DNA from 2 places in the Exiguobacterium sp. s64 genome. Region 1 is predicted to be linked to the other one. Evidence: predicted binding sites of a transcription regulator. Region 1 holds the regulator's gene; the other holds the start of a gene.
What was found. Region 1 encodes Rex, which represses fermentation and respiration genes when NADH is low (regulators of the CRP and FNR family bind a similar motif). Its sites were predicted from a motif close to TTGTGAAATATTTCACAA; they were not measured.
Positions count from the first base shown of each region.

Region 2: adhE (bifunctional acetaldehyde-CoA/alcohol dehydrogenase) is a predicted target of Rex. The motif match lies at 3,534-3,551, and genes of this name have one in related genera.

Region 1 is NZ_JACSLH010000013.1:39,200-44,708, reverse strand. Features, by position in the region: gene KNP64_RS13845 (hypothetical protein) at 1-440, shown strand, start outside; gene KNP64_RS13840 (hypothetical protein) at 491-898, opposite strand; gene abc-f (ribosomal protection-like ABC-F family protein) at 895-2,796, opposite strand; gene KNP64_RS13830 (redox-sensing transcriptional repressor Rex) at 2,946-3,602, shown strand; gene KNP64_RS13825 (twin-arginine translocase TatA/TatE family subunit) at 3,602-3,820, shown strand; gene tatC (twin-arginine translocase subunit TatC) at 3,823-4,611, shown strand; gene KNP64_RS13815 (hypothetical protein) at 4,752-5,509, shown strand, end outside.
Region 2 is NZ_JACSLH010000001.1:619,398-624,906, reverse strand. Features, by position in the region: gene KNP64_RS03205 (zinc-binding metallopeptidase family protein) at 1-662, opposite strand, end outside; gene adhE (bifunctional acetaldehyde-CoA/alcohol dehydrogenase) at 802-3,393, opposite strand; gene KNP64_RS03195 (MarR family winged helix-turn-helix transcriptional regulator) at 3,780-4,226, shown strand; gene KNP64_RS03190 (YebC/PmpR family DNA-binding transcriptional regulator) at 4,306-5,019, shown strand; gene KNP64_RS03185 (Na+/H+ antiporter family protein) at 5,165-5,509, shown strand, end outside.

The sequences.
Region 1 (5,509 bases):
GCGTCCGGTCGCTCACGGGAGCGGAATCGCTCGAAGGCATCGGCCGGGTCACGGGGGAGAACACGCTCGTCGAGACGTTGTACGGCTATAAGAGCCTAGACGATCAAGACATCGAGAGCGTCATCGTCGTCGACCGCAACCTCGGCGTCCAACCGAAAGCGAGCGACGCGTATTACGAGATCGCCCCGGGCCGGGAAGCGACCGAAGCGGAAGCGGCCAAGTTCGAGGACATCGTCAACGAATTTGACGAAGAGCAACTGTTCGCACAAGTCATCTCGACGCATGAGGCGAAGTATGTGACGAACCGTGAGGAGACGCTCACGTTCTACAAAGTGTTCGTCCGCGACGTCGACACGAACGAGTACGTGTTCTTCATCACGGAAGACGGCCTCAAGCTCGACTTCCATACACGCGGATTCCAACCGCTGCGTTATTTCTAAACGTAAAACAGGGAAGCTGACCTCCACAATGGAGAGCGGCTTCCCTGTTTTTATACTTCTGGATGATGTTTCTTTTGTTTATACCACATATTCACCCGGCTCACGACGTAGACAATCAGTGCGAGCACCCACATGAGGAGCGTCGACTGATAGAAGTGTCCCCACACCGAGCCCGGGGCGTAAAAACTGTGCACGGTCACATCGACTGGCCAGACGACGAGGCGGATAAACAGGGTGCTCATAAGCAGGCCGCTCAACAAGCTGATGACAATCCCGCTCCACGTCTGGATGATGAAGCCGATGACGACCGGCAAGAAATAAAACAGGAACGACGGAACGACCGTCGGTTCCCCACGAATCAGTTCGGATACGTACTCCGTCCCGGTCGGAACGATGTAGGCGAGACCAGTCAGGAAGGCGTGCATCCACTCGATTCGCATCGCACGGAATCGCATCATGAATGGAGCTCCTCCCATTCTGCATACAGTGCCGTGATCGATTCTTTCGTCGCATCGGACTCGGTCGACAGTTCCTGTGCCCGAGCGAAGTCGTTGAAGACGTCCGGTTCACACAACAGTTGCTCGATCTCTTCGAGACGGGCCTCGTGTTGCTCAATCGTGAGCTCGATCTCCTCGATCCGTTGTTTCATCCGGCGCTCCTCGCGTTGCTGTTCCTTGTCGGCGCGCTGTTTCTTGACGATGACTTGTTTCGTCTCAACGCGTGCGAGTCGGGCCAGTTCTTCAAGTTCTTCTTTCTTCTCGACGTAATACGAGTAATCGCCGAGGTATTCGTCGATGCCGTTCGGTGTGATCTCTAAGACGCGCGTCGCGAGCCGGTCGATGAAGTAACGGTCGTGCGATACGAACAAGATTGTGCCCGGGTAGTCGACGAGGGCGTTCTCGAGAATCATCTTCGAGTCGAGGTCCAAGTGGTTCGTCGGCTCATCCAAGATGAGCAAGTTTGGTTGCTCGAGCTTCAGTTTCGCGAGCGTCAAGCGGGCCCGCTCTCCACCCGACAGTTCATGGACGCGCTTCATCACGTCGTCACCGCTGAACAAGAACTGACCAAGCAGGCTGCGGACTTCTTGTTCACGCATGAGCGGCCAGTCGTTCCAAATCTCGTCAATGACGCGGTTGGCATCCGACAAGTTCTGTTGCTCCTGGTCGTAGTAGCCGATCTCGACGCCGGTGCCGTAGCGGATGTCACCGGTAAGGGGCGGCTGTTGTTTCGTCAACACTTTCAGGAGCGTTGATTTGCCGACTCCGTTCGGGCCGACGAGGGCGACCGATTCGCCGCGCTGCAATTGGAAGCGGAGCTGTTGGGCGATCGGTTCTTCATAGCCGATGGCAAGATCGCTCGCACTCAATACGTCGTTCCCGCTTTGACGTTTGATTGAGAACGAGAGGACGGCACTGCGCTCATCACCGTCCGGCGCTTCCATCCGGTCGACTTTCTCGAGACGTTTGCGGACGCTCTGGGCCCGCTTCGTCGTCGTCGCCCGGGCGATGTTACGCTGGATGAAGTCCTGCATCTTGGCGATCTCTTCTTGTTGCGACTCGAACTGCTTCTTCTCTTGCTCGTAGATGGCGGCCTTTTGTTCGAGATACTTCGTATAGTTGCCGACGAAGCGACGGCTCCGATGGCGTGACAACTCATAAACGACCGAGACGACACGGTCGAGGAAGTAGCGGTCGTGGGAGACGATGAGGACGGCGCCTTTATAGCCACTCAAATACTTCTCGAGCCAGCCGAGCGTCTCGATGTCCAAGTGGTTCGTCGGCTCATCCAAGATGAGCAGGTCTGGACTTTGCAGGAGCATCTTCGCGAGGGCGAGACGTGTTCGTTGTCCACCGGAGAGCGTATCGATACGGCGCTCGAAGTCGTCCGGATAGAAGCGCATCCCGTGAAGCACAGAGCGGATCGTCGCCTCGTATTGATAGCCGCCGCGGTCTTTGAACGTATGTTGTTCTTCATCGTAAGACGACAGCAGGCGCTCATAGGCGGCCGGGTCGTTCAAGATGCGTTCAGAACCCATGTCTTGTTCCATACGGCGGAGCGTCTTCTCCTGTTCGATCAAATCGGTGAAGACGGTGAGCATCTCGTTCCACATCGTCTCGTTCGACTCTAACCCTGAATCTTGGGCGAGATAGCCGATCGTCACGTCTTTCGGTTTCATGATATCGCCTGAGTCATAGTTGTATTCCCCGGCGATGACTTTGAGCAATGTCGACTTGCCGGCGCCGTTCCGGCCGACGAGGGCGACGCGTTCGCCTTCTTGAATTTCGAGTTTGACGTTCTCTAAAATCGGCTCGACGCCGAATGATTTCGATAAGTTATTGACTTGCAGTAGGATCAAGTGAAAAAACCCCTTTCTCTCTATTTAGTATACTTTATTTCTTCCCCATTTCAGGTATATTCATTGAGTGGTCATGTGAATTCGTTTACAATCAAGGTGTATGAAATTAGATTCGTTTGAAACGCGTCGTAAAAAGGAGGCTCTTTCCGTTGAGTCAAAACGAACCAAAGATTCCGCAAGCGACAGCCAAACGGTTGCCACTATACTATCGGTTTATCCAAAGCCTACATTCATCAGGAAAACAGCGTGTCTCTTCTGCTGAACTGAGCGAGGCGGTCAAGGTCGATTCGGCCACGATCCGTCGCGATTTCTCGTACTTCGGTGCGCTCGGTAAAAAGGGATATGGCTATAACGTACAGTATCTGTTAGACTTTTTCCGTAAGACACTGAATCAGGACGAGATTACGAACGTCGCCTTGGTCGGGGTTGGTCATCTCGGGACAGCTTTCGTCAACTATAACTTCCTTAAAAACAATAACACACATATCGTCGTCGGGTTCGACGCAGACGAGACAAAAGTCGGCACGACGATGTCCGGTGTCCCGATTCATCACGTCGATGAGATGGAACAGATCATGAAACAGAACAAGATTGACGTCGCCATTCTCACGGTGCCGTCTGCCTATGCGCAACCGGTCGCGGACGACTTGGTCCGCTTCGGTATCAAAGGCATCTTGAACTTCACGCCGGCCCGTCTCACGGTGCCGGACACGGTCCGCGTCCATCACATCGACTTGTCGATCGAACTCCAGTCGCTCATTTACTTTATGCAACACTATCCATCTGCTGAGGGGGTCCATCAATAATGGAATTACTATCATCGTTGCTCGTCGTCGGTATTCCTGGGGGAGCGAGTATCTTCATTATCGCCATCGTCGCGCTTATCATCTTCGGGCCGAAGAAATTGCCTGAATTCGGACGCGCCGCCGGACAAACGCTCCGTGAGTTCAAAAATGCCACGAGTGGCATGATGAACGAGCATGACGAGAAAGACAAGAAAGAAATTGAGAAGAAAGAGCAGTAATCATGAATCATCAACCTGATCAAGAACGGGCACTGTCCGACCACTTGACAGAGCTGCGGAGACGACTGATGCTGTCGGCATTTGTCGTCTTTGCCTTCTTTTTGATTGCTTTGCCGAGTGTCAAATATGTGCTCGCCTATCTCCAGGCCGACCTCGTCGAACGAGGCCTTGAATTGAACGCCTTTGGGGTCGCGGACCCGCTTATGATTTACTTGAACTTGGCGCTCGTCATCGGGCTCGTCGCGGCTGGTCCGTTTCTACTGTATCAACTGTGGGCGTTTGTCGCACCTGGTCTGCATCCGAACGAGCGGAAAGCGACGCTCGCCTATATTCCGATCATCTTCATCTTGTTCTTGATCGGTCTCGCGTTCGCCTACTATTGGTTGTTCCCGCTCGTCCTCGATATCTCGACGGACCTCGGGCAAGACCTTGGTCTGACGCAAATCATCGGGGCGTCGAACTACTTCACGTTCTTGCTGCAACTGACCATCCCATTCGGACTGTTATTCCAGTTGCCGGTCGTGACGATGTTCTTGACGCGCATCGGTGTCGTGACGCCGTACTTCCTGTCATCGATTCGGAAGTACGCCTACTTCGCCTTGTTCGTCGTCGCGGCCTTTATCACGCCGCCGGATTTGACGTCGCACCTTATGGTGTCACTGCCGCTCTTCTTCTTGTATGAGATCAGCTTATCGATTTCACGTATCACGTACCGGGGCGTGCTCCGACGTGAGAAAGAGGCGATGGTGAAAGAACAGATGGATTTGATGAAACAAATGAATGAGAAGTGAACACCATGTCATACGACGTGGTGTTTTTTTGATTTTAGGGCTATTCAATTTTGAAAAAACAACTTAAAATTAGGAGGGTTAAATCAAAAAATGGATTATTTTTGAAAGTTATGCATTCATAAACAGAAATGAGGAGACTAATGAACAAGTGGTTATGGAGCATGCTCGTGGTGCTCGTCATGATGGTGGCACCGGGAGTCGAAGTTCGAGCAGAAGACTATGCCAAACCGGAAATCATTCCGGCAGGAGAAGTCGTAGGAGATAGTGGGTATGTGTGGCGTTCGGGAAATCCGGAGACGCTTGTTCACATTGAGACCGGTGAGGAATATACGTTACCGATTCGCGTGTCTGCTGCTTATAATATGTATGCTATCGGAGACGGCCGATTTATGTTAAAAGGATGGCCGGAGTGGGTGATGTGGGATATACGTACGAATGAAGCGACGACATTCCCAATCGAAGCAGGAAGTGAGAATCGACTCGTCTCAACGAATGTAACAACAGGAATGATGTTATGGGCTGATGACGAAAAGTATATTATCACATCGATGTCAGGTGATATTCTCGGATCGCTAACGAAAGGCAGCGATCAGGTATACAGTCTGCTCGATGACGGGAACGTCCTCGCATTCGCCGACGGTCAAGTGACGAAGCGGACGGTTACAGGAGAGGTGCTTGAGACAATCAGTTCCTATTCAGGACAGGTGAGGTGGGCCCGTCACATGAAAGAAGCGAATCAATGGTTCGTGATCAAAAGTGATGACTCGGAGCACATGTTTATTTTCGATTTGGCGACGAAACGATGGATTGAGAAAGATGCAGCAAACGTAAGTAATCTTACGTGGAAAGACGGCACCTACTACTTCATGACGCGAGAAATGTATACGACATTCTATGT
Region 2 (5,509 bases), on a different contig from region 1:
AACTCTACGTAAGGAATTTCGTCTGTGAACGGCTCAATCGCAACCGTTTGACCGTCTTGGAAAGACTCGGCTGTTATTCGGTCGACCCCGGCCCCATTCAAGCGAAGTGCAGCTGAAACGTAAGCGAATCCATATTCTTCCGGAGCATCCGGGTGTGGCGTAATGAGATAACCTGCCGCATTCGCTTCGGCTAATTTTGTAAGATAGCGATTCGCCGCCTCGTCATTAAGGACTTCTCCGTAATAATCGATTTCATACGCATCTTCCATTGCTTCATAAGATACGTCGGTCGTCGGTAGGACGATGACTCTTCCAGCCACATCAGGTATCGGGGCATCCCATTCCAAATGAAGCAGTTCCCCTTCAATTGTCTCTTCAAATGGAATTGTCGCGTACCCATCGTAAAATTCATCATCAATCGTTATTGTCGGCCAATTCGTGTTGAGCGGAGCGTAATGAATCTCACGTTTCATATCGACTGAAGTCTCGTCAGAAACACCGATACCTAACGACTCGAACAGTTCGACATTTTCATGGCTTTCTGCGACCCGATCGTATGAAGCAAAATATTCAGCCGTCTCATAAGGACTTGTTGCCGAGGCCGGATTGAAATAAAGAAAAATAGTAAATAGGGCCGACAGTAGGCTGTACATAATGGTCATCTACCTATCTCCATAAAAAAACTCACCAATAAATGGTTGTATTATCCTATTATATTAAGTGATCTGACAATTGTATATTTATTTTTCAAGAAAAAACGGCCTCCCTCTTAGGAGGGAAACCGTTTAGATATTGTAAGACTTATACGCCTTCGAAAGCAGCGTACATGATTTCTTTCAATTCTTCGACGAGCGGCATTTTCGGGTTAGCCGTCGTACATTGGTCTTCGAACGCGTCGACTGCCATCTTGTCGATTTTCGCGTCGAGGTCCGCTTTCTTGATGCCTTGGGCTTTGAACGAGAGCTTGATGTTCAAGCGCTGACCGAGCTCAATGATCGCTTGGATGAGCGACTCGACGCCTTCTTCCGTCGTGCTTGCTGGAAGTCCGAGATAGCGCGCGATTTCAGCGTAACGCTCGTCGGCGATGAATGACTCATATTTCGGGAACGCCGCGAGTTTCGATGGGCGTGTCGCGTTATAGCGGATGACGTGCGGCATAAGGATCGCGTTCGTCCGTCCGTGCGGGACATGGAACTCGCCGCCGATTTTGTGTGCGATCGAGTGGTTGATACCGAGGAACGCATTCGCGAAAGCCATACCAGCCATTGTTGATGCGTTGTGGACTTTCTGACGTGCTTCGGCGTCACTGCCGTTTTCATACGCTTTCGGGAGGTAATCAAAAATCATCTTCATCGAACGAAGCGCGAGTCCATCCGTATAGTCATTTGCCATGACCGAAACGTACGCTTCGATGGCGTGTGTCAACACGTCCATTCCTGTATCCGCCGTGATTGAAGCTGGGACCGTCATGACGAACTCAGGGTCGACGATGGCGACGTCCGGTGTGATCGCATAGTCAGCGATCGGGTATTTGACGTTGCGTTTCTTATCTGTGATGACCGTGAACGGTGTCACTTCAGAACCCGTACCTGATGTTGTCGGGATGGCGACGAACATCGACTTGTTGCCGAGCGTCGGGAACTTGTACGTCCGCTTGCGGATATCCATGAATTTTTGGCGAAGGTTCGAGAACTTCTCTTCAGGGCGTTCGTAGAAGAGCCACATGCCTTTCGCGGCATCCATCGGTGATCCACCACCGAGTGCGATAATCATGTCTGGTTGGAAGTGACGCATCGCTTCGGCACCACGCATGACCGTCTCGACCGATGGGTCTGGCTCGACTTGGTCGAAGATGCGATACTCGACACCAGCCGGCAAGTTTTTGACGACTTTATCGGCAAATCCGAGTTTGACCATCATTTCATCTGTAACGATCATCGCCCGTTTTTTCGATGTGAGCGATTGAAGGTATTGGACCGAATTTTTCTCAAAGTAAATCTTTTCAGGGACTTTAAACCATTGCATGTTCACGCGACGTCTCGCCACCTTTTTCACGTTGAGTAGATGTTTCGCCGTCACGTTCTCAGAGACGGAGTTTTTACCGTACGACCCACAACCGAGTGTGAGTGATGGTGTCATTTCGTTATAGAGGTCACCGATCCCGCCGTGTGCCGTTGGCGAGTTGACGATGATGCGGCAAGCTTTCATCCGGAGTCCGAATGCGAGGATGGCGTCGTCGTCTGTCGAGTGGATGGCTGCCGTATGACCGAGACCACCGATTTCAAGCATCTTCTCAGCGATGGCGAAACCTTCTTCACGCGATTGGACTTTGTACGCTCCGAGTACTGGGCTAAGTTTCTCGTGTGAGAGCAATTCTGTCGCGCCGACCGTCTCGAGTTCGGCAATCAAGATTTTCGTGTCGGCCGGAACACTAAGTCCAGCTTTCTCGGCGATCCAGGCTGCAGGCTTCCCGACGATTTCAGGGTTGACCGCACAAGAGTCTGTTTTAATAACGAGTGTCTCGAGTTTTGCTTTCTCTTCTGGTGAGCAGAAGTAGCAACCGAGCGCCGTCATTTCGGCTTTCACTTCTTCGTACACTTCTTGGTCGACGATAATCGCTTGTTCAGATGCACAGATCATCCCGTTATCGAACGTTTTCGACAAGATGACGTCCGAGATGGCACGTTTTACTTTTGCTGTTTTGTCGATGTAGGCCGGAACGTTACCAGGACCGACACCGAGGGCAGGTTTACCAGTCGAGTAGGCTGATTTGACCATCGCCGCTCCACCAGTCGCGAGGACCATGGCAACGCCTGGGTGGTTCATGAGCGCTTTCGTCGCGTCGAGTGACGGTTTTTCAACCCATTGAATCAAATGCTCCGGAGCGCCTGCTTCGATGGCTGCGTCACGAAGGATGCGTGCCGCTTCACTTGAACACTGTTGAGCCGATGGGTGGAAACCGAAGATGATCGGGTTACGTGTTTTGATGGCGATGATCGCTTTGAACATCGTCGTTGACGTCGGGTTCGTGACCGGTGTGACCCCAGCGACGACGCCGACTGGTTCGGCGATGTACGTAATGCCGTTTTGCTCGTCGTCTTCGATGACGCCGACCGTCTTCTCGCCACGGAGTGAGTTATAAATATATTCTGTCGCAAAGATGTTTTTGATCATTTTATCTTCAAACACACCGCGACCTGTTTCTTCATATGCATGTTTCGCGAGGGCGACGTGTTGTTCGAGACCGGCTAACGCCATTGCCTGAACGATCGCATCGATTTTCTCTTGGTCGAACGTCATCAACGTCTCGAGCGCTGTGTGAGCTCGGGTGACGAGCGTGTCGACCATCTGTTCTGCTGATGTTTCTACTACTGCTTTCTCTTTAACTGCCATGTTGGTTTCCTCCTCATGAATGAGAGCTTATACTGTTGACTTGATGGAAAGCACGGGGCAATCAGTTGGTTTGAGAAGAGTTTGTGCTTTCCTTCACATTCATAGAATACAACGTTTCTCATAGTTTGTGCGTGACAACAATGTGAACTCTTTCACAATATTCTTTAAGAGAATGAGGATAGGTCTTGCTTTTTAGGGTGACGCTCAGTAAAATCGAATGCGTTTTCATGAAAATAAAGCACAACCTATATGTAAACGCTTACATTGATTGTGTACATGATGAGGCGAATGCGCTGTGCAAAATATCATGGGATGAGGATTGGTCGTCCACCCCGCGCTCGGTCGTGTATAATGAAGAAAGAACTTAATTAGGAAGTGACATGATTATGCCAAGACAAGACGCAGCCGATCAGTTCGTGAAACTGATTCCATTAATTCGCCGGAAGTTGTTACGTCGTTCCGACCTTCCGCAAATCCCAAACTTAAACTTTTCCCACTTTCATCTCCTCATGTTGATTGAAGATGAAGGCGCGGTCACGAACGGACACATCAGTGAGACGTTATCGATTGCCCCGCCGAACGTGACGCCGCTCATCACGAAGCTCGTCGAGGAAGGCTATATCACCCGCGTGCCGGACGAACGCGATCGCCGGGTCATCTGGAACCAACTGACCGAAAATGGCGAACTCGTCCTCCGCGAGCGTCGCGATTCATTTCGCCGGCTGTTCGAGGACCGTCTTGCGTTTCTGAACGAGGAAGAGACGGACCGCCTGTTTGACAGTTTGAAGACGCTGACGGAGATCGTCGAGAAGATGGATAAGAGCGAGGGATGATTTTTGCTCGTCAACATCCACGTCTTCTTATATAATCGAGGATGAATCAATCGAACAATGGAAAGAGAGATGACATGTAATGGGTCGTAAATGGAACAACATTAAAGAGAAAAAGGCGTCAAAAGACGCCAATACGAGTCGCATCTATGCGAAGTTCGGCCGTGAAATCTACGTAGTCGCCCGTCAAGGGGAACCAGATCCAGAATCAAACCAAGCACTCAAGTTCGTTGTCGAACGGGCGAAGACGTACAACGTCCCGCGCGCAATCATCGACCGTGCCATCGACAAAGCGAAGGGCGGCGACGAAGAGAACTTCGACGAGCTCCGCTATGAAGGATTCGGACCGAACGGCTCGATGCTCATCGTCGACACGCTCACGAACAACGTCAACCGGACGGCGTCTGAAGTCCGCGCCGCTTTCGGTAAAAACGGCGGCAACATGGGTGTCAGCGGGTCGGTCGCTTACATGTTCGACGCGACGGCTGTCATCGGTGTCAACGGCATGTCTGCCGACGATGTACTCGAACTCATGATGGAGCACGACCTCGACGTCCGTGATGTCATCGAAGAAGATGAGACGGTGATCGTCTATGCGGAACCAGAAGCGTTCCATGCCGTCCAGACTGCCTTCAAAGCAGCAGGCATCGAGACGTTTGAAGTCGCGGAGTTGACGATGCTGCCCCAAAACGAGATTACCCTCGACGACGAGTCGAAAGAACAGTTTGAAAAACTACTCGACGTCCTCGAAGACCTCGAAGACGTGCGCCAGGTATACCATAACGTTGAAGGATGACGAACGAGCGATAACTTTTCGGAGTTATCGCTTTTTTTGAACAATCGATTTGACAACCCGAAACACGTATGTTAAATTTCAAAAGTCTTTATCATATTAAAGTGATAACAAGAGAAAGAGTTTTGAAAGAAAGGTGTTGGAATTGATGAATGCTGTCTTATTAGCTGTTATCGTATTATTCGCTCTCGCGATCAGTCGAGTTCACATCGTCTTGTCGCTCATCCTCGCCGCCGTCGTCGGTGGTCTCGTCGGAGGTCTCGGGTTCAATGAGACGTTGACCGCCTTCAGTGACGGGCTCGGCGGAGGTGCGACAATCGCCCTCAGTTACGCGTTGCTCGGCGCCTTCGCCGTCGGTCTATCAAAAACTGGACTCCCAGACATCCTGGCTGAAAAGTTAATCAGCATGTCAGGACGCGACGTCACCGGTAAGAGCGTGGCGCGCGTCAAGGCGTTGTTGCTATCGTTCCTCTTATTACTAGCAATCAGTTCG